Spiractinospora alimapuensis: one gene and its partner. Each later gene encodes a partner of the first gene's protein in a complex. Links are inferred from orthologs where the notes say so. Each region holds a gene or a part of one and is shown in the gene's direction. Other genes may lie near its edges. The genes, in order: J4H86_RS23555 and J4H86_RS02805.

Evidence for each region.
Region 2: the proteins of J4H86_RS23555 (region 1) and J4H86_RS02805 are in contact, whole or in part, in a cryo-EM structure (PDB 8Z1Y), measured with the Escherichia coli proteins. The link is inferred for Spiractinospora alimapuensis from one-to-one orthologs.

Annotation. Positions count from the first base shown.
Region 1 is NZ_CP072467.1:5,027,949-5,038,858, forward strand. The notes cover bases 5,403-8,335. They hold J4H86_RS23555 (ABC transporter permease), read left to right. Parts: upstream 5,403-6,333; coding sequence 6,334-7,338; downstream 7,339-8,335. Other genes in these bases: J4H86_RS23550 (ABC transporter substrate-binding protein), read left to right, coding at 5,403-6,248; J4H86_RS23560 (ABC transporter permease), read left to right, coding at 7,338-8,291. In the rest of the region: 23S rRNA (adenine(2503)-C(2))-methyltransferase RlmN, read left to right, coding at 44-1,138; J4H86_RS23530 (hypothetical protein), read left to right, coding at 1,146-1,610; J4H86_RS23535 (hypothetical protein), read right to left, coding at 1,776-2,018; J4H86_RS23540 (carbon-nitrogen hydrolase family protein), read right to left, coding at 2,318-3,133; J4H86_RS23545 (3-methyladenine DNA glycosylase), read right to left, coding at 3,130-4,065; more of J4H86_RS23550, read left to right, coding at 4,530-5,402; J4H86_RS23575 (ABC transporter ATP-binding protein), read left to right, coding at 9,493-10,569. UniProt on the Escherichia coli protein: Part of the ABC transporter DppABCDF involved in dipeptide transport. Responsible for the translocation of the substrate across the membrane.
Region 2 is NZ_CP072467.1:597,523-608,499, forward strand. The notes cover bases 4,508-7,507. They hold J4H86_RS02805 (ABC transporter permease), read left to right. Parts: upstream 4,508-5,557; coding sequence 5,558-6,457; downstream 6,458-7,507. Other genes in these bases: J4H86_RS02795 (ABC transporter substrate-binding protein), read left to right, coding at 4,508-4,620; J4H86_RS02800 (ABC transporter permease), read left to right, coding at 4,617-5,561; J4H86_RS02810 (ABC transporter ATP-binding protein), read left to right, coding at 6,454-7,507. Outside these bases: RNA polymerase recycling motor ATPase HelR, read right to left, coding at 1-576; J4H86_RS02785 (serine hydrolase domain-containing protein), read right to left, coding at 1,118-2,170; J4H86_RS02790 (IclR family transcriptional regulator), read right to left, coding at 2,167-2,961; more of J4H86_RS02795, read left to right, coding at 3,061-4,507; more of J4H86_RS02810, read left to right, coding at 7,508-8,136; J4H86_RS02815 (ROK family protein), read right to left, coding at 8,142-9,053; J4H86_RS02820 (creatininase family protein), read left to right, coding at 9,119-9,952; J4H86_RS02825 (mandelate racemase/muconate lactonizing enzyme family protein), read left to right, coding at 9,949-10,977. UniProt on the Escherichia coli protein: Part of the ABC transporter DppABCDF involved in dipeptide transport. Responsible for the translocation of the substrate across the membrane.

The DNA of each region.
Region 1 (10,910 bases):
GCCGCGAGCCAGCTCCGTGTTTCCGACCCCGTGGGTGCCACTGATGCCGACAGAACTGACCTTCACCGCGCCGAGGCGGGCCAAGCCGCCGCGTCACCTCGCTGACCTGGACGCGGCCGAGCGCGCCGAGGTGGTCTCGGAGCTGGGTGAGCGACCCTTCCGGGCGAAGCAACTGGCGCGACACTATTTCGGCCGGTTGGAGCGCGACACCGAGCGGATGACGGACCTCCCCGGCGCCACCCGGGAGGCCCTCGGTGCGGCCCTCCTGCCGGAACTGCTCACCAGCGTCCGCCACATCGCCTGTGACGACGGCCAGACCCGTAAAACGCTGTGGCGAGCCTTCGACGGGGTCCTGTTCGAGTCGGTGCTCATGCGCTACCCGGACCGCAACACCCTGTGCGTGTCCTCCCAGGCCGGCTGCGGCATGAACTGCCCGTTCTGCGCCACCGGCCAGGCCGGTCTGACCCGCAACCTCTCGACTGGCGAGATCGTTGATCAGGTCGTGGCCGTCGCACGCGACCTGGAGCGCGGTGAGGTCGCGGGCGGCCCCGGACGGATCAGCAACATCGTGTTCATGGGGATGGGGGAGCCACTGGCCAACTACCGCCGGGTGCTCCAAGCGGTGCGGCGCATCACCGACCCGGTACCGGACGGGCTGGGCATCTCCCAGCGCGGGGTGACGGTCTCCACGGTGGGTCTCGTGCCCGCGATCAACCGCATGATCGAGGAGCGGTTGAAGGTCCGGCTCGCCGTCTCCCTGCACGCTCCCGACGACGAGCTGCGCGACGAACTGGTGCCGGTCAACACGCGGTGGAAGGTGGCGGAGGTCCTGGACGCCGCCTGGCGCTACGCCGGAGAGACCGGGCGTCGCGTCTCCATCGAGTACGCCCTGATCCGAGACATCAACGATCAGGCGTGGCGCGCGGACCTGCTCGGCCGCCTGCTGGCCGGCAGGCTCGCCCACGTCAACCTCATCCCGCTCAACCCCACGCCCGGATCCAAGTGGACCGCGTCGCGGCCGGAGGACGAGCGCGAGTTCGTGCGCCGGCTCGAGTCGCACGGTGTTCCGGTGACGGTTCGCGACACTCGGGGACAGGAGATCGACGGGGCCTGCGGGCAGCTCGCGGCGCGGGCATAACCGAGGTATGACCGAGGTACTCCTGGCCATGGCGGTCGCCGTGGTGAGCGCGCTGGCGCCGTTCGTCAGCATCGAGGTGTATCTCGTGGGAGCGACCGCCGTGACCCCGGAGGGCGCCTTGGCCGCGATGGCGATCGGGGCGGGGGTGATGCAGCCCATCGGGAAGCTCGCCTACTACTCCATGGGCCGAATCCTCAACGTTCGCTGGCTCAAGCGCAAGAAACCCGGCCGCTGGGCGGGGCGAATGGCGCGGTGGCGGGAACAGGCCGAGGACCGTCCCGTATGGTTCGCCGCCCTCATGGGCGCGAGCGCCTTCGCCAGCGTCCCGCCCTACCTGCTGATGTGTGTCCTGGCGGGAACGGTACGGATGAACGTCGTCGTGTTCCTCGCGGTGAGCGTTCCGGCGCGGATCGCGCGGTTCCTCATCGTGGTCTTCGTCCCCCACGCCGCCTTCACGTGGTTCGGACTCTGATCGGCGGCACGATCCTGGCGCCCGGGGCGTGGCGGCACCGATGGAAGCGCGGGGGCATGGCGCTGGACCGCTGCGAGTGGGCGCCGGTCGTGGGCGCCGGGTGGACGGTCGATTCCGGCCGTCGTGTCGGACGCGAGGTTCGTTCCTCGAACACGCGTGGCCACCTCAGGCGAGCGCCATCTGCCCCCCGACCGGTGTCTGGGTGATCTCCGCGCACTCGGCGCAGCAGTAGATCGGGCTCCCGTCCGCGAGCACCCCCAGGGCTGTGCGTGGCCTCGGCCAGTGCGAATGGCAGACCGCGCACGCGTCTCCCATTGTTTGTGCCGTGGTCAACGCCCAGGTGTCCAAGGCGGTGTCGGTGAGTACTGTGGGATCGACGGAGAATCCCATCGTGCTGAGACCGCTCAACGTCCCTGCTCCCCCCTGAATAGGACAGTCTGCGGATCGTCACCGAGGCTCGGTTGAACCGGAGACATGCTCCTGTCGGAACGATTCAACCGCGTTTCGGTCACTCATTGTTTACATTTAACTCCGTAGAGTAGTCAAATGTTGATCAAGCTTTCCTGAAAGTCCGCTTTGCGTGTCCGGCGGCGCGCGTCCCGACGAGGCGATGCCGTCCAGAGGTGAGCGCGTACCGCCGTGACGGGCCGCCCACGCCTCGGGGAGTCGGCGCCCCTCAAGCGGAACCGCGCCTCTCGGCGGGCCGTCTAGCCGGTTGTCGAGTTGGTGGGGCGCGCCGTCACCGCGAAGCGCCGCACCCGCAGCGCGGGGTTACGCTCACGCACCTCCGCGGTACGTTCCTGGCGCACGTGACCGACCGCGACACCAGTCTCCTCCGCGAGGGACGCGATCGGCGCCCCCATCGGGTCGACGATCATGCTCCGACCCGCGCCGGTCGGGGCATTCTGCGCCGCCGCCGCGACGTACAGGGTGTTCTCGATCGCCCGCGCCCGCAGCAACGTGACCCAGTGGTCCTCCTTGAGCGGCCCGGGCACCCACTGCGCGCCCATCAGCAACACGTCGGCCCCGGCGTCCACGATACGCCGCGTCACCTCGGGGAACCGGAGGTCGTAGCAGGTTTGCAGCCCGAAGACCGTGTCGTCCACGGTGAAGGTCTCCGGCGCGGCGATGTCCCCTGGGCGCACGACGTCGGACTCCCGGGCGCCGAAGGCGTCGTAGAGGTGCAGCTTCTGGTAGGAGGCGACGAGCTCTCCGCGTTCGTCCAGGGCCACCAGGCGGTTGGTGAACAGATCCGGGTCGGAGGTGGACTCGTTCACCCCCGCCACCACCACGAGGCCCAGGCGCCGCGCGATGCCCCGGAGACCGGTCATGAAGGGGCCGTCCAGGGGTTCCGCCGCCGTGACGAAGCGCGTGTCGGTTCGCGGAGCCGTGAACATCGTGTACTCCGGCAGCACCACGACCCGGGCGCCCCGTTCCGCCGCCTGTCGGACCAGCCCCTCCGCCGTCCTCAGGTTGGCGGTCTTGTCCTCCGTGGGCGCGAACTGCGCCACCGCGACCTTCACGACGCGACCTCCCAATTCGTCTCGCTGGCCTCGGTGTGCTCCAACGCGGCGCACACCTCGAGGAGCCGCCCTCGCAGCTCCGACGCGCGCCGGGCGAACTGCCGTTGCGCGGCGACGTACTGCGCCTTACCCTCCGGCGTCTCGATCGCGACGGGTTCGTAGCCGTATGCGCGCAGGTCGTAGGGGGAGGCCCGCATGTCGAGCTCCCGGACGTCGCGCGCCAACGTGAAGCAGTCGAGGACCAGTTCCCCCGACGTGGCCGGTGCGAGCTTGTAGGCCCACTTGTACAGGTCCATCGTGGCGTGCAGGCAACCCGGCTGGTCCATCTCCACCTGGGTGTCCCGCGCGGGCTGCCGTTCGTTCAGCGGCCGCGCCGGGGGCGTGAAGAAGCGGAACGCGTCGAAGTGGGAGCAGCGAATCCGGTGGGACGCCACGACCTCGTCGGTCTCCGCTCTCCCCAGGCGCAGCGGAACCCGCGCGTGGCGTTGCTGTTCGGGTGACTGCCGGTACACCATGGCCCACTCGTGCAACCCGAAACAGCCGAGGAACGCGGGACGGTCTTGGGTGGCGCGCAGCAGTCGGGACACGAAGTCGATGGCACGGCTCCGGTCGGCCCGGAACCCCTCCCGGTCCACGCCCACGCCTGTGCGTTGACCTGAGGCCCGTGCGGCGTCTTCGGGCACCGGCCGCGAGGTGTAGTGGCGCCGGGACAGGAACTCCTGGGCGCCGTCCCCGGTCAGCAGAGCGGAGACCCCCGGATGCCACCGGGACAACCGACTGGGCGAGTAGCTGTAGTAGGTGAACAGGAAGTCCTCCACCGGATGGGGCTCACCCGCGGCGCGGCGGCGCCGGTGCCCGGCGAGCAGCGCCTGGGCACGCGCCGTGTGGCGTTCCTGGCGGGCCGCCCACTCGCCCTGGTCGAGAACCTGGATCACGCTGCACAGGATAGGCGCCGTCGCGCGGGGATCCGAGCGGGGGCGGGCGCCGCCCGCCGCGGGCCGTCCGGACGTGGCGCGGCGAGAAGAGCCCCTGGTACGGGAAATCGAGCACCGACCCCGGGCGACAAACTCGGGGAGTAGTCGACCCGGGACACCGGATATTTCCGAGAGTTACGACTCCGGCGTTCGGAAAGAAACTGTGCCAGGTTTCGGCGGAGGATTTTGGCAGCTCGAGTGGCGTTCGTTTTTCGAACGAACGTTCCTGGTGGGTGTCACTCCCTCGATGAATAGCGGAGAGTGAGCGTGTCACGTGGGGTACGGATCAGAAACATTCCCATTAAGAGCGCGTATCGCTCTCGGTATGCGCCGTTCCGGGTGATCTCCTAACCGGAGAAAGCGGTCATAATGGCGTGGATTCGGACGCAGCGTTCCGACACACCCGACGACGAGGTGGGAGTATGCGGAGACTCAAGAGATCACTTCTTTTGCCCGCCGCGGCGGCGATGGCCCTGGCTATGGCCGCAGCCGGCTGTGCCCAGAGTGACCGGGACGGCGGTGGTGACGCATCGGAACGTAACGAAAGCGATCCGTTTATCTTCGCAGGTGCGAGTAACCCGCGATCGATGGACCCGATTTACGCCAGTGACGGCGAGACCTTCCGAGTTTCCCGGCAGACGACCGAGGCACTCCTCCGGCACGAGCCCGGCGGCACCGAACTCGAAGGTGCCCTCGCCGAGGACTGGGAGCACAACGAAGAAGGTACCGAATGGACCTTCTTCCTGCGTGACGGCGTGACATTCCACGACGGCGACGAGTTCAACGCCGACGCGGTCTGCGCCAACTACGAACGGTGGAACGAAACCACCGGAATGGCGCAGTCCAGCTCGGTTATGTACTACTGGAACGTTCTCTTCGACGGCTTCGCCGAGAACGAGGACGACGACATGCCCGACTCGAACTTCGTCGGCTGTGAGGCCGAGGACGACCTCACCGTCACGATCGAGATCGAGGAGTACTCGGCCCGGTACCCGGGTGCCTTCAGCATGGCCGCCATGGGGCTGCTGAGCCCCAGCACCATCGAGCAGATCCCGGACGACCCGGTCGGCGGCGACAGCGACGACCCGTCCCTGCCCGAGTACGCCCTCGACGACACGATCGCCGGCACCGGTCCGTACGAGCTCGTCGACTGGGATCACGGCTCCGAAGAGGTCAAGCTCGAGCGCTTCGACGACTACTGGGGCGACACCGCGAACATCCGCGAGATGATCATCAAGACCATCGACGACGAGACCGCCCGTCGGCAGGCTCTCGAAGCCGGTGACATCCACGGATACGACCTCGTCGCCCCCGCCGACGTCGACCCGTTGGCGGACGCCGGGTTCAACGTGCCCGAGCGCGACGTCTTCAACGTGATGTACCTCGCCATGGTGGGCGACGAGCGCATCGAGGACGACCACCCCGACCGCCTCGAGGAGGCCGAGGCGCTGGCCGACAAGGACGTGCGTACGGCGATCGCCCACGCGGTGGACCGCCAACGCATCGTGGACACCATCCTGCCCCCCGGCGGCGAGGTCGCGACCCAGTTCATCCCGGACACCCTCTCCGGCTTCTCCTCCGACGTCACGACCTACGACTACGACCCGGACCTCGCCCGCGAGATGCTGGAGGACGCGGGATACGAGGAGGGCGACCTGGAGCTGGAGTTCTGCTGGCCGACGGACACCACCCGTCCCTACATGCCCGCACCGCAGGACATCTTCAACGTGGTCTCCAACGACCTCGAAGAGGTGGGCATCACGGTCAACGAGAACGGCCTGATCTGGGACGACTACATCCCCTACACCGAGGACGGGGCGTGCAGCCTCTACCTCCTGGGGTGGACCGGTGACTACAACGAGACCTACAACTTCCTCGGAACCTGGTTCGCCGGGTACAAGAGCGCGTGGCGGTTCGAGGACGACGACGTGTTCGACACCCTCGACGCCGTGAACGCCGAGCCGGACGACGAGGCGCGCATCGAGCTGTACGAGGAGGCGAACGAGGCGATCATGGACTACCTGCCGGGCCTTCCGCTCTCCTCCTCGCCCCCGTCCATCGCCTTCGCGGAGGACATCGACCCGCCGACGGTGAGCCCGCTCACGCAGGAGGACTTCGCCGAGACCTCCTGGGCGGAGTGACCACAACCAAATAGGCACAGTCTTGGCTGCCCGGCCCCTGTGGGTCGGGCAGCCAACGCCTGACGAGTGAGAGGTGACTTCGCGCGTGTCGCGTTTCATCGTTCGCCGCCTCCTCCAGCTCATCCCCACGCTGTTCGGTCTCTCGGTCGTACTGTTCATCTGGTTCAACCGCCTGCCCGGCGGACCTGAATTCGCCCTCATGCCGGAGAACGCCACTCCGGAACAGCGCGAACAGATGCGAGAGATACTGGGGCTGGACGAACCGGTGGCAGTCCAGTACATGAAGTTCCTCGGCCGCCTGGCGGAGGGAGACCTCGGTGTCTCCATCGCCTCCGGCCGCCCCGTCCTCGAGGAGTTCGCGACTCGGTTCCCCGCGACCGCGGAGCTGGCCATCCTGGCGATCCTCATCGCCGTCACCCTGGGCATCCCCCTCGGCTACATCGCCGCGCGCAACCGAGGTCGCTTCCTCGACTTCGCCGCGATCGGCGGATCCCTGCTGGGGATCTGCACCCCCGTCTTCTTCCTCGCCTACATCTTCAAGGTGATCTTCGCCGAGAACCTCGGCATCTTCCCCTCGGCCTTCCGGCAGTCCGCGGGTCTCAACGCCACGAACATCACGGGCTTCGCGATCCTCGACGGACTCATGACCCGCGAGTGGGACGCGGCGCTGGACGCGTTCATGCATCTGGTGCTCCCCGCGGCGGCCGTGGCGACGATCCCTCTCGCCGTGATCGTGCGCATGACGCGCGGCAGCGTCTTGGAAGTACTCAGTGAGGACTACGTGCGCACCGCGGAGGCCAAGGGGCTGCACCGCCAGACCATCCGTGGCCGCCACGTGCTGCGCAACTCCATGCTCCCGGTCGTCACCGCCATCGGTTACCTCTCCGGCCAACTGCTGGCGGGCGCGGTCCTCACCGAAAGCGTGTTCGCGTTCAACGGGATCGGCTATTTCATCTACCAAGCCACTCAGAGTCGCGACTATCCCGTCGTCATGGGGTTCATCCTGATCATCGCGCTGATCTATGTCCTGATCAACACGCTGGTTGACATCTCCTACAACCTGCTCGACCCGAGAGTGCGGGTGAACTGATGTCCCGCAAGACCGAACGGATCGACCGGCTGGCGGAGCTCACCGCGAAACGCGTCACCCACGGACAGGGGCGCGGGATCTGGCGGGAGACCTTCGACCGGCTACGTCGCAGCCCGATGGCCATCACCGGGGCCGTCATCGTCGGACTCTTCGTGCTGGTCGCCCTCCTGGGCAACCTCATCGCACCCTACGCACCCGGCGCACAGACCTGGGGCAACGAAGTCTTCCCGAACCAGAACATCTTCGTCGGACCCCGCGCGGAGAACTGGTTCGGCCTCGACAACCTGGGCCGGGACCAGTACTCCCGTATGGTGATCGGGGCGCGCCAGTCCCTGCTCGTCGGCGTGGTCGCCACCCTTCTCGGACTCGTGGGTGGAGCCATCATCGGCGGCCTCGCCGGTGCGGCGGCCGGCCTCGGCGGCCGATGGGGGCAGCGCATCGACGCCACCCTCAGCCGGATCATCGACATCCTGCTGTCCATGCCGACCCTGCTCCTGGCGATCACCGTCGCCGCGATCCTCGGCCCAAGCCTCCTCACCGTCATGGTCGCGGTCGGTGTCGCCAACATCCCCCAGTTCGCGCGGCTCCTCCGTGGATCCATGATCGCCCAGTCCAGCCGGGACTACGTACTCTCGGCCCGCGCGCTGGGTGTGAAGACCCCCCGGATCGCCCTGAGCCACATCCTGCCCAACTCCCTCGGCCCCGTGTTGGTGCAGGCCACCCTCGCCCTGGGAATCGCGATCATCGACGCGGCGGCCCTGTCCTACCTCGGACTGGGCAACCCGGACTCGGCCTCGCCCGAGTGGGGAACGATGCTCGCCGACGCCCAACGGTTCCTGTCCGCCGCGCCCCAGCTCGCGGTGTACCCCGCGGTGGCGATCATCACCGCGCTCGGGTTCACCCTGTTGGGCGAGGCGCTGCGGGAGTCCCTCGACCCGAAGTTGCGGAGTTGATGTCTCGATGACCCTGTTGAGCGTGGAGGACCTGGCGATCACGTTCTCCCGGCGCGGGACACCCGACTTCCATGCGGTGAACGGGATCTCCTTCGCCTTGGAACAAGGCAAGATCGTCGGGCTGGTCGGCGAGTCCGGCTGCGGCAAGAGCGTGACATCCCTGGCCCTGATGGGCCTCCTTCCCGACCGCGGGGGTGAAGGTCTCCGGCAGCGCGCACTTCGAGCTGGAGGACGAGTTCGTCCCCACCGGAGGACGGGCCCGACAGGACCTCAGCGGCGTGGTCGACCTACTGGCGCTGGGCCGGGAGCCCATGCGGGAACTCCGGGGCTCCCAACTGGCCATGGTGTTCCAGGACCCCTTGACCTCGCTCAACCCGGTCGTGCCGATCGGGCGGCAGGTCACCGAGATCCTGAAACGCCACCGAGGCATGAAGGGCGAGGCCGCGCGGACGGAGGCGGCGAACCTCCTGGAACGTGTGGGGATCCCCGACCCGACGCGGAGGCTCAAGGAGTACCCGCACCAGATGTCGGGCGGTATCCGGCAGCGTGCGCTGATCGCCATCGCGGTGGCGTGTCGGCCCCGTCTCCTCATCGCCGACGAACCCACCACGGCCCTGGACGTGACGATCCAGGCGCAGATCCTGGAGCTCCTCCGGGATCTGGTGACCGAGGAGGGCACGGCCCTGTTGATGATCACGCACGACCTGGGCGTGGTCGCCGGGCTGTGTGACTCCATCAACGTGCTGTACGCCGGCAAAGTGGTGGAGTCCTCACAGCGTCACGCGCTCTACGCCGCTCCCACCCATCCCTACTCCGCGGGCCTGTTGGGGTCGATCCCGCGGCTCAACGCCCCACGGGGCGAGCCACTGACGCCGATCCGCGGTTCGGTCAACGACAACATCGCCTGGGACGACGGCTGTGCGTTCGCGCCCCGGTGCGACCACTACACCGAGGACTGCCTGGACGGGACCCTCGGTCTCACCGTGTCGACGAGCGACCATTTCTACCGGTGCGCGAACCCGGTGCGCCATCCGCAGCCCGAACACGAAGGGGGGCGACGTTGACCAGCGACGGTTCCGCCAACGAGGACAAGAACACCGGCACCCCCGAGGGCTCGTCCCCTCCGGAGCCGGACGAGGCCACCTCCGACGCCCGGGACAAGGCCCTCGCCACGGAGGAGTCCGGCACTCCGGTCGGTGACATGGGAGAGGCCGATGGGGACTCCGTGGACGAGGAGGTCCTGCTCACGCTGGACGACCTCAAGGTGCACTTCCCGATCCGCAGCGGCATCCTGACCGACCGGGTGGTCGGTCACGTCTACGCCGTGGACGGGGTGTCGCTGTCGGTCCGGCAGGGTCAGACCTACGGGCTGGTGGGGGAGTCCGGCTGCGGCAAGACGACACTGGGGCGGGCGGTGCTGCGCCTCTCGCCGGTGACCGACGGCTCGGTGTGGTTCAAGGGGACCGACCTCGCTGGGCTCTCCAACGAGGAGATGCGGCGCCAGCGCCGACACCTCCAGATGGTGTTCCAGGACCCCCTGGGCAGTCTCAACCCCCGGCAGAACGTCGCGACGATCCTCAACGAGGGGTTGTACGTCCACGACCTCGGGGGTTCCAAGGCGGAGCGTCGGGACCTCATCGTCGACGCGCTGGAGACGGTGGGACTGCCGTCATCGGCGCTGGACCGCTACCCGCACGAGTTCTCGGGTGGACAGCGGCAACGGATCGGCATCGCGCGGGCCCTGGTGCTGGAGCCTGACCTGATCATCTGTGACGAGCCGGTGTCGGCGCTGGACGTCTCCATCCAGGCCCAGGTCCTCAACCTCTTGGAGGACCTCCAGGAGTCCAAGGGTCTGACCTACCTGGTGATCGCGCACGACCTGTCCGTCGTGCGCCACATCAGTGACATGGTGGGCGTGATGTACCTCGGTGGACTGGTGGAGGAGGCGGACTCCGACACCCTCTACTCCGAACCGATGCACCCCTACACCAAGTCCCTCATGTCGGCGGTGCCCGTCCCCGATCCCGAGGTGGAGGACACCCGCGAACGCATCCTCCTCACCGGGGACCTCCCCTCTCCCGCCAACCCTCCAGCCGGCTGCCGGTTCCACACCCGCTGCCCATGGGCCCAACCCGAACGGTGCGCCGACGAGCGTCCCGTTCTGCGCCGCGTGGGTCCGGACCACCGCGTCGCCTGCCACTACGCGGAGGAGATCAAGGCCGGCACCATCCACCCCAAGGCCGGTGACACCGCCACGATCGTCCAGCCCACCGCCTGACCCTGGCCGGTTGGGCCGCGCGAGCCCCCGTGCGGCCCAACCGGAAATCGGAGGGCGTCCCCGGCCCGGAAGCGTCCCTGGGACTCCGAGCCTGGCCCGTCGGTCGTGGGTGCCGGATCGTGGCCGTCCCCCCGCCGCGTCGTGTACCCCGGCCAGGCGTGGACGTCGACCGCCGCGTTCGGGCACGGAACACTCGGCACCACCTGTTCTGGCCGCCTGCCGGACGCGGAGCGCCGCTGGGTGGTTCGTCGCGGAGGGGGAGAACCCAAGCGGCGAGTCGTGCGGCGTGTCCCGGCCGGGCGCGGTCCGGCGAACGGTCCCCGGAGAGTGTCGCCAACCGC
Region 2 (10,977 bases), 4.4 Mb from region 1 along the record:
GCGCGACGACCGGTTGGCCCCCAGACTGGCGATGAACGCGGACTGGTCGTCGAGCGCGGCGTGCGCCGCCTGCTCCCCGTCGTCTCCCTCCCAGACGAAGACCTCGTCCCAGTAGTCGCGGATCCGGCCGTTCGTCCAGCGGTACCGGCGCCGGCTCGCCAGGCCCATCGGGTTGGCGTGGGTCGCGGCGAAGAACGGTTCCGCGGCCGGGGAGCGCCAGTCGATGAGGAGGCGCCGGCCGTCGCCGTCGGAGAGTCCGAGTCGGCCGATGTAGACGGGCTCCGCGTCGTCGGCGCCAACGATGCGGCCGAGGCAGAGGTCGAGTCCGAAACGGCGCAGGGTGCGCAACCGGGCGGTCAGTCGGCGGATCTCCTGGTCCCGCTCGACGGCGTGCTGCCCGGAACCACCGGGAACCTTGCGCAGCGCGTCGAGACGGTCGGACACGTCGGCGATCGTCTGTTGGAGGCTGGCGGCCATCTCCTCGAAGTGGCGTTCGTCGTCACCGACGAGCGCCGGATCGGCCTTCGCCTCAAGGCGTTCGGGAAGGTCGAAGACATCACTGGTCGTGCGTTTCACAGCCGGTCCCCCGTCGTTGGTGCTGATCACGCGGACGATTGTGAAGCACGACGGGGGTCTTGCCGCAAGCCCCGGGGTGCGCTATACATTAAGAGTGGCGGGGAATTCCGCGCATCATTCATCGATATCCATCGATCAAAGAGTGTGCCGCCGCAGCGCCGCCAGCGCACCCTTCCGGCGATATCGCCTTGCCGGCCCCTGGTCGAGGTGTGAACCTTGACGTCGCGCTCATCCCCCTCGCCGCCCGCGTTTCCACGGGTGCGTACCGTTCCGAGGGCACCCTCGACGCCTCTCACACCGGGGCGCCACCTGCCCGTCGTGGTCGGCTCCGACGATCCGGGTCTCTTCGGAACCACTCTGGCGGACGAACTCGACTGGGTGTGCGCGCATACCGGTGGAGGTGAGGAGCTGCGCCCTCACCTGCTGGACACGGCCTGGGCGAGTCGGGCGGAGGCACTGAACGGGCGGTGCTCTGAACGCGTGTCCACGGTTGCCGTCGCGCCCGGCTCCACAGCGGCGCCGTAAGCGGGGTGCCGTTCCCTCAGCCGACGGCGGCCATGTTGTGGAACGCGCGCCTGATTCGCCGAATGCCGTCGCCCTCGCGGCTCGGGTGGACCCGGTTGGTCAACAGCACGTAGTACCGCTGGTGGTCGGGGTCGACGTACAGGCTCGTCCCGGTGAACCCAGTGTGGCCGAACGTTCGCCGGCTGACCAGGTCGCCGGCGGGAGAGCCCGGTGTGTCGGCGGTCTGCCAGGTGAGGCCCCGCCCCTCGGCCATGCCCGCCGTCCGGTTCTCGATCATGGCCGCCAGTGTGATCGGGTGCAGCAAGAGAGGCTCGGTCAGGTTGCGGACCAGTGCCGCGCCCAGCGTCGCCAGGTCGTCCACGGTGCTGAACAGTCCCGCGTGGCCGGCCACGCCCCCCAGGACGACGGCGTTCTCGTCGTGGACCTCGCCGGCGACCACGGTTCCGCGCCACGCGCAGTCCTCGGTCGCCACGGCGCGCGCACGGTCGTGGGGCGCGGGTGTGAACAGGGTGGAGGTCAGCCCCGTCGGCCGCGTCAGGAACTCCTCGACAAGCGTGTCCAACGGGGCGCCCGACGCGGCCTCGGCCATCATGCCCACGAGCATGAGGCCTGGGGAGGAGTACTGGACGGCGTCTCCCGGCCGGGCGGGCGGCGGGAGCGCGCGCAGGCCCTCCACCATCGCGTCCCGGGTGGGGTACGTGCGGTACATCGGCACCCGGCCCGGCAGGCCGGAGGTGTGCAGCATCAGATCGCGCAGGGTCAACTCCCCGGTGGCGCGCGCTTGGAAGTCGGGGAGCAGCTCGGCGACGGTACTGTCCAGAGCGAGCGCGCCCCTCTCGAGGAGCGCCATCACCACGACGCCGACCAGGGGCTTGGTCACCGAGGCGAGATCGAAGAGATCGGTGCGCGTCACCGGCTCCCCGCCCCACGACCGGGTACCCACGACTCCCCCGGACGTCTCGCCCGTGGCCGTGCCGACCGACCACGCGGCGGCGGAATAGACACCCTCGGCGCGCCCCCACTCCAGGAGGTCTTCCACGCTGACGTGGGCGTGGCCGCTGTGCGTCACGCGGTGTCCTCCTCGATATCAGAGACAGCGGGGATCGTCGCGCGAACCGTCGCGGCCAGGGCGTTCGCCTGCTCCGCCACCAGTGGCCCGATCACCCGAACCGAGTCCGGACTCATGCCGAAGCTGAGGCCCGTGACCATGAGCGCACCCGCGAGCGGACCGCCGATCCGCACGGGGGCGGCCACCGCGCAGACCCCGGCCTGGGAGGTGTCGACCGCGTAGCCGTCACCTCGGGCCGCGTCCACGGCCGCGAGGGACGCAGGCGGGATCTCGTCGTCGCGGTCCCCGGGGGCCGCCGTGGCCAGGATCGCCAGACCCGCCGCGCTGTCCGTCAGGGGGGTGCGCACGCCGAGCCGTGGGGACACCCGATAGGCCTGGTCGGGCTCGACGTTGTCGATCACGACGACGGAGTCACCCCAGCGCATGGCGTAGGAGGCCGTCAGGCCCGTGCGTTCGTGGAGTTGGGTCAGGGTCCGGTGGACGAGCGGACGCTCCTTCAGCCCGCCCAGGGTCGCCGCCGCGACGCTGATCAGTCCGGGACCCACCGCGTACTGGCCGGATCCGACCGGGCGGACGTAGCCGATGGCGTAGAGGGCACGCAGAAGTCGGTGCGTGGTCGGCTTCGTCATCCCGGTCGCGCGGGCGAGCTCGTGCAGTCGGACCGGGGCAGGCGCGGTCACCAGTTCCTCGATCAGGGCGAACGCCTTGCGCACGGAACTCGGCACCGCGTCGCGGCTCTCGGCGACCGATCCCTCGCCACTGGGACCACGACCATCCTTGGGCACATTCATGTCCACCATCATACCGTGCGTTCCAAAATACGAAATCCTTTACTTCACATACGGAACGCCTCTAGTATTTCGCAGAACTCCGCACGGTAGAGGAGCACCATGGACGCCTCGCTGGCGACCCCCGCCTGGTCCCGTCGGTCCGTGCTGCGAATCGCGGGCCTGTCCGTACCGACCGTCGTCCTCACCGGCCTTCTCGGGTCCTGTGCCAGCGACGGCGCCGTCGACGCAGTCCGGCGCGTCCTGCGCGTCTCGCAGTCCGAGGACCCCCGAACACTCGACCCGCAGAAGCAGGGCGACACGACCTCGATGAACGTGCTGATCAACATCTTCGACACGCTGACCGGCCGGGACGAGGAGAACGAGCTCGTCCCCCGACTGGCGCTGAACTGGGAGGCGATCGACGACCTGACCTGGCGGTTCGAACTCCGCCCCAACGTCGAGTTCCACAACGGGGAGCCGTTCGACGCCCACGCCGTCAAGTTCAGCATCGAACGCCTCCTCGACCCCGCCACGGCGTCGCCGATCGTCGAGCTGCGCTACGTCGAGTCCGTGACGGTGGTCGACGACCTGACCGTCGAGATCAACACTGATCAGCCCGACCCGATCATCCCGGCGAAGCTCTCCCTCTTCGGCGGGGTCGTCGTGCCACCGGGCTATCTCGCCGAGGTCGGGGACGACGGATTCGCGGAGGCCCCGGTCGGTACCGGCCCCTTCCGTTTCTCCGATTTCCAGCGCGCCGTGCAGGTCACGTTGGAGGCCAACCCCGACTACTGGGACGGACCACCGGAGATCGACACCCTGATCATCCGCCCGGTCCCCAACCCGGCCTCCGCGCTGGCCGCCCTACAGAGCGACGAGGTCGACCTCGTCACCGGCCTCGTCCCCGACGCGGCGCTGCAACTGGAGGGCTACCAGGGGGTCGAGATCACCAGTTTCCCGGGGATCCGGACCAGCTACCTCTCCCTGGACACCGAAGACCCGGTCCTCAGCGACGTCCGCGTCCGTCAGGCGCTCAACCACGCGGTGGACGTGCCACAACTGATCGAGGCCGTGCTCAACGGGCAGGCCCGGGAGGTGCCCACGATGCTCCCCCGCGAGGCCTTCGGGTTCGACGACAGCATCCAGCCCTACGAGCGGGACCTGGACCGCGCGCGGGACCTCCTGGCCGAGGCCGGATACCCGGACGGGTTCACCACCGTGCTGACCGCCTCAAACGTCGACGCCTTCGTGGCCGAGGCGATCTCGGGTCTGCTCGCCCGCGTCGGTGTGCGCGCGGAGGTGGAGCTCCTCGACCCGGCCGTCTACACCTCCCGCCTCACCTCGGACAACCGGAGGGCCCTGGGACCGATCTACCTGGCCGCCAGCACGGGGTGGACGCTCGACGGGTCGAGCATGGTGCAGTCCAACGTGCGCAGGGACCGGCGGCAGAGCCGCTGGACATCCGACGAGGCCGACGACCTCATCGACCGGGAGGAGCTCACGGTCGACCCCGACGAACGGCTCGAGGCCTTCACCGAACTCCAGGAGCTCCTGCGCGAGGAGGCACCGTTCGTCTTCCTCTACCAGATCGACAACATCCTGGTCCACACGTCCGGCGTGCACTGGCAGCCCAACGTCGTCGGCACGCTGGCCATGCGCGGTGCGGAGGTCAGGCGATGATCGACCGAGCCCGGGCGATCCTGCTCACCGCGGGGTCCCGCCTCCTCTCCGCCCTGGTCGTCATGTTCCTCGCGGCGACCGTGACCTTTCTGCTGGTCCGGATCTCCGGCGACCCATTGGCGCTGCTGCTTCCCCCCGACGCGACACAGGAACAGGCCGACGAGCTCGCCGCCACCCTCGGACTCGACCAACCCCTCGCCGTGCAGTACGTCGAGTACCTCGCTGGCCTGGCCCGGTTCGACCTGGGCGACTCGCTCTTCTACAACCAGCCCGTCCTCACGGTCATCGCGGAGCGGCTCCCGGCGACGGCGCTGCTGGCGACCTCCGCGCTCGCCATCGCGTTGCTCCTCGCCGTCCCGACCGGGATCATGGCCGCGATGCGGCGCGGTACCGCCGGCGACAAGGGGGTCATGGCGGTCATCCTGGTAGGGCAGTCGACGCCGCCGTTCTGGATCGGCATCGTCCTGGTCTTGGTGTTCGCGGTCCAGCTTCAGGTCCTCCCGGCGGCGGGCTACGGATCAGCCGCGAACCTGCTGCTGCCCGCCGTGACCCTGGCCATCTACTCGGTCGCCGTCATCGCCCGGTTGCTGCGTTCGTCGCTGATCGACGTGCTTTCCGCGGACTACATGCGTACCGCGACCGCGAAGGGATACGGACCGACCCACGGGGTTCTCGCCCACGGACTGCGCAACGCCTCGCTGCCCGTCGTCACCGTCGTCGGCCTGGAGACGGGCACCCTGCTCAGCGGCGCGATCCTCACCGAGCAGGTATTCGGCTGGCCGGGGCTCGGCAGCCTGACCGTCGAGGCGATCTCCAACCGTGACCTCCCCCTGGTCCAGGGCACCGTACTGCTCTTCGCCCTGATCTTCGTGGTCATCAACATCCTCGTCGACCTGTCCTACAGCATCCTCGACCCGCGCGTCCGGACGGAGAAGCGATGACACCCACCCAGACCACCGGCGTCCCCTCCCCGACGCGAGAAAGTGGGCACAGCACCTGGCGGGCCCTGAGAAGGAACCGGTGGGGAATGGCCGCGCTCGTCCTCCTCGGCGTCGTCGTCCTCGCCGCGGTCCTCGCCCCGCTGATAGCGCCCGCCGACCCACAGGCGCAGAACCTGCTGAGCCGCCTGGTCCCCCCGGCGTGGGGGGAGGGCGGGAGCACGGCCCACCTGTTGGGAACCGACCAACTGGGCCGCGACGTGCTCAGCAGGCTCATCTACGGCAGCCGCGTGTCCCTCCTCGTGGGCATCAGCGCCGCCGCCCTCTCCGGCGTCATCGGGGCGATCGCCGGTCTGGCCGCCGGCTACTACGGAGGGTGGACCGACCGGATCCTGATGCGCCTGGCCGACGTCCAACTGGCGTTCCCCGCCATCCTGCTCGCCCTCGCCGTCGTCGCATTCCTGGGCAGCAGCCTGTGGATCGTCATCATCGTGCTGGGGATCGCGGGCTGGGTGTCCTACGCCCGCGTCGTCCGGTCCGAGGTGCTCAGCCTCAAGACCCGGGAGTTCGTCACCGAGGCGCGAGCCATCGGGGTCGGAGACCTCACCATCATCCGACGCCACCTGCTCCGCAACGTGCTGGCCCCGCTGGCGACGATCGCGACCCTCAACGTGGCCTCGGTGATCGTCGCCGAGAGCGCGCTCAGCTTCCTCGGCCTCGGCGTCCCCACGACCATCCCCACATGGGGCAACATGCTCGCCGACGGCCAGCTCTATCTCGGGACATCCTGGTGGATCGCCGTCTTCCCCGGGATCGCGCTGATGCTCACGTCCCTGTCGATCAACATCACCGGCGACGCGATTCGTGACGCCACCGATCCGAAGGCGTACCGCGGATGAGACCTCTCCTGAGCATCGACGACCTGGCCATCGACTTCGAACTCGGCCACGAGACCGTACACGCGGTCAAGGGCGCCTCCATCGACGTCGCGGAAGGGGAGATCGTCGCACTCGTGGGTGAGTCCGGGAGCGGGAAGACCGCGACCGCGCTGTCCATCCCGCGGCTCAACCCCGTCCCCCCGTGCGTCTACCGCTCCGGAACGGTCACCTTCGACGGCCGCGACACGTTGCGGCTGGACGCCGCCGAGCTGCGGAACCTGCGCGGCAACGACATCGCCATGATCTTCCAGGACCCCATGACCAGCCTGAACCCGGTCAAGAAGGTGGGCACCCAGATCGGTGAGGTCGTCACCCTGCACCGTGGCCTGCGCGGAGAGAAGCGGAGGGCGGCGGTCGTCGACGCCCTCGCCGAGGCGGGCGTCCCCCGCCCGACGGAACGCGCGGCACTGTACCCCCACGAGCTCTCCGGCGGCCTACGGCAACGGGCGATGATCGCCATGGCGTTGATCGCGCGACCGCGTCTCCTCATCGCCGACGAGCCCACCACCGCGCTCGACGTCACCGTGCAGGCCCAGATCCTGGAGCTCCTGGCCGAGCTGCGCGAGCGCCACCACATGGGAGTCCTGCTGATCACGCACGATCTCGGCGTGGTGGCGGATATCGCCGACCGGGTCACCGTCATGCGCGACGGTGAGGTCGTCGAGGCGAGTCCCGTCCAGTCCGTCTTCGACCGTCCCCAACACGAGTACACGCGCGGCCTCCTGGCCGCGACGCCCCGACTCACCTCCGACGACGACCACCCGCAGCGGGGCGGCGACGCGGCGCCTCTCATCGAGCTCGACGGTGTACGCAAGGTGTTCACGGCCAGGGGCCGCCGTGCCGGGACAGTCGCGGTGGACAACGTGTCGCTGCGAACCCATGAGCGGGAGACGATGGCCGTCGTGGGCGAGTCGGGTTCGGGCAAGACCACGCTGACCCGCCTCCTCCTCGGCCTCACGGAGCCCACCGCCGGGCGGGTGCGCGTGGAGGGGACTGACCTGGGGCAGGCGTCACGCAAGCGCCTGAAGGAGATCCGTCGCCGGATGCAGGTCGTCTTCCAGGACCCCTACTCGAGCATGAACCCTCGTCTGCGGGTTTCCGACATCGTCGCCGAGCCGCTCGTCACCCATCGGCCGACGACGCGCGGCAGACGCGGGCGCGAGGAGCGTGAGGACACGGTCGCCGCTTCCCTGCGCGCGGTCGGGTTGGACGAGGACGCCGCCCGGCGGTTCCCCCACGAGTTCTCCGGCGGGCAGCGGCAACGCGTCTCGATCGCCAGAGCCCTCGTGCTGCGCCCGGCGATCGTCATCCTCGACGAGCCGACCAGCGCGCTCGACGTGTCGGTGCAGGCCCAGGTCCTCGACCTCCTGGCCTCGCTCAAGGAGGAGTTCGGGCTGACCTACGTCTTCGTCTCGCACAACCTGGCGGTCGTGAACCGGGTCGCCGACCGGGTCGCCGTCATGAAGGACGGCGCCGTGGTGGAACTCGGGGAGGCCCGTCAGGTCCTCTCGCGGCCCGAACACCCCTACACCCAGCGCCTCGTCGCGGCCGTTCCCGAACCCGACCCGTCACGATCGCGGCTGCGCGCCCGCGAGCGGGACGGGTCGCCGGGTTCCCCCGGTGGGGAGGTCGCGCGGTGAGTGCGTCAGCTCGCCTGGGAGAGGACGAGACCGGCCGCGCCCAAGAGTGTGGAGTCGTCCTCGTCGACGTCGGCGACGAGGACGTGGGGCGGCTCGGCCTCGGCGTTCCAGGCGGTCACCGCGCGCAGGCGTCGTTCGATCCGGTCCAGGAACGCCGGACCCGCCCACCGTGCCTCTCCGTGCAGGATGAAGCGGCCGGGTGCGAACAACTGTTGGATGTTGGCGAGTCCCAGCGCGAGGTTGTCGGCGTAGTCGTCGAGCAGGTGGGCGGCCCGCGACTCCCCCGCCTCCGCCATCTCGGTCAGGGTGGGCAGGTCACCGGCCGCGTATCCGGATCGGGCGGCGGCGTCCCGCAGCCACCGGCTGGTGGCGACCGTCCGCCAGCACCCGGTCGCTCCGCAGGTGCACACCTCGCCGTCCGCGGCGACGACCATGTGCGCGCCGCTGCGGCCACCGGGCGGCGCGATGATCCGGCCCTCGTAGAGCAGGCCGACGCCCAACGTCTCGCCGGTGCTCACCGACGCGAACTCACGTCGGCCCCGTCCATGTCCGAACCAACGGTCCCCGAGGACCTGGAGCCGGGCCCGGTGCTCCACGTAGGCGGGGGCGCGTCCGCTCGCCGACACCACCGAGGTGAGGGGGAAGTCGTTCAGCTCCGGCAGGTCGTAGCACGACACGACGGTTCCCGCGACGGTGTCGACCAGCCCCGGGCAGGCCACGCCGATTCCGGTGACCCGGTGGAAGGTGAAGCACCGTTGGACGACGTCGGTGAGGGTGTCCCGGACCGCTCCGGGGACCGAGGGGTCGAACGTCGCCTCGACCAGATGGCGGACGCCTCCGTCGCGCTCCAGCACCGCCGCACGCACCGAACCGGGCAGCAGCTCGACCGAGCCGAGCGCGTTGTCCGTCGTCGACATCCGGAAACCTTCCGTCCAGGCGGGCCGGCCCACGATCACGGGTCGACCGCGATGAGGAGTAAGGCATGACTGTACGACACCTGACCGAGCTGACGGCGGCCGAGCTCCGGGAGGCCGCACCGAGCTCGATCGCGGTGCTGCCCATCGGGTCGCAGGAACAGCACGGTGGACACCTGCCGATGGGCACCGACCTGATGATGGCGGAGACCGTCGTCGACCGTTCCTTGGCCCGGTTGGAGGACCAGGAGCCCGATCTCGTCCGTCTACCCGCCCTGCCCTACGGGTACAGCCCGCACCATGCGTTCGCGGCCGCCGTCACTCTGACCTCGGCGACGCTGGTGAGTCTGCTCGGGGAGGTCATCGAGAGCCTCGTCGACATCGGATTCCGTCGGGTGATCGTGGTCAACGGGCACGGTGGCAACGACGAGGCGATGCGGGTCGCGGTGAAGGGGGCCGCGCTACGCCGCGACATCGCGGTCGCCGCCTGCAACTACTGGGACATCCGCGCCGACGCCGGGCAGGACACGCCCGACGGGGCCGAGGAGAGCAGGACGCCCGGGCACGCGGGCTGGTTCGAGACCTCGCTGATGCTCGCCGCGACCCCGGAGCGGGTCGGCCCTCCACGCTGGTCGCCGCCGGAAGGACCGCCACCACTGTTCGACCGGCCGCCCTACCCGGGGCTGGCGGTGGAACGCCACGGCGAGTGGGAACGGGTCGGCGGCGTGACCGACGACCCCGCGACGGCCAGTGCCGACGTCGGGCACCGGCTGCTCACCCAACGAGTCGACGGGCTGGTGGGGGCGATCGTCGCGTTCGACCGCGCCACCCGGGCCAGCCACGGGGTCGGTGACGTCGCGACCGGACCCTCCGACGCGCGGGGACGGAAGGGCACACCATGAGGATCGAGACCGTCGACGTGTGGGTGGTCAACCTTCCGCTCACCAATCCATTCACCAGCTCGTTCGAGACCAAGACGGGAGAGACTCGCACGGTGGTCCGGATCCGGCTGGACAACGGGGCTGAGGGGTGGGGCGAGACCATGTGGGGTCGGCCGGTGGCCGCCCTGGTGGAGCGGCTGGGGGCGGAACTGGTCGGGCGCAGCCCCTTCGACGTGGAGTCCCTGCGGACGAGGAACCGCATGGTGCCGTTCTTCCACGGCTACCTGGGGTACGCGGCGCTGGCCGCGTTGGACGTGGCGTGCTGGGACGTGATCGGCACACTGTCCGGTCAGCCGCTGGCCAACCTGCTCGGCGGCCGGGTGCGGGAGGAGGTGCCGATCACCGCGCTGATCACCCGAGCCGACGCACCGGGCGTCGCGTCCTCCGATCTCCCTCGCGCGCTCGCCGACCACACGGCCGAGGTCGTGGCGCGCGGCGGGTTCACCGCGGTGAAGCTCAAGGGCACCACCGACGTGTCCGGTGACGTGGCGATCCTGCGCGCGATCCGGGACCGCCTGCCCGACGTCGAGCTGCGCGTCGACCCCAACGCGGCCTGGTCGGTGCCGGACTCGATCCGAGCCGGCATCCAACTCGAGGAGCTCGACCTGGAGTACCTCGAGGATCCGTGTGTCGGCATCGACGGGATGGCGGAGGTCCGGCGACGGGTCCGGATCCCGCTGTGCACCAACATGTGCGTCGTCCGGTTCGAGGACTTCGCCCCGGCGGTGAGACTCGGCGCCGTGGACGTCGTGCACGGCGACGTCTACAAGTGGGGCGGGGTCCTGGCCACGAAGAACCTCGCTGCTCACTGCGAGACCTTCGGCCTGGGCATGAACCTGCACAGCGGAGGGGAACTGGGCATCGCCACCGCGGCCCACCTGGCCGTCGTCGCCAGCACGCCGGTCCTGGACCGCGCCATCGACAGCATGTACTACCTCCACGCCGACGACATCGTCGAACCACTCACCCTGGTGAACGGATCGCTC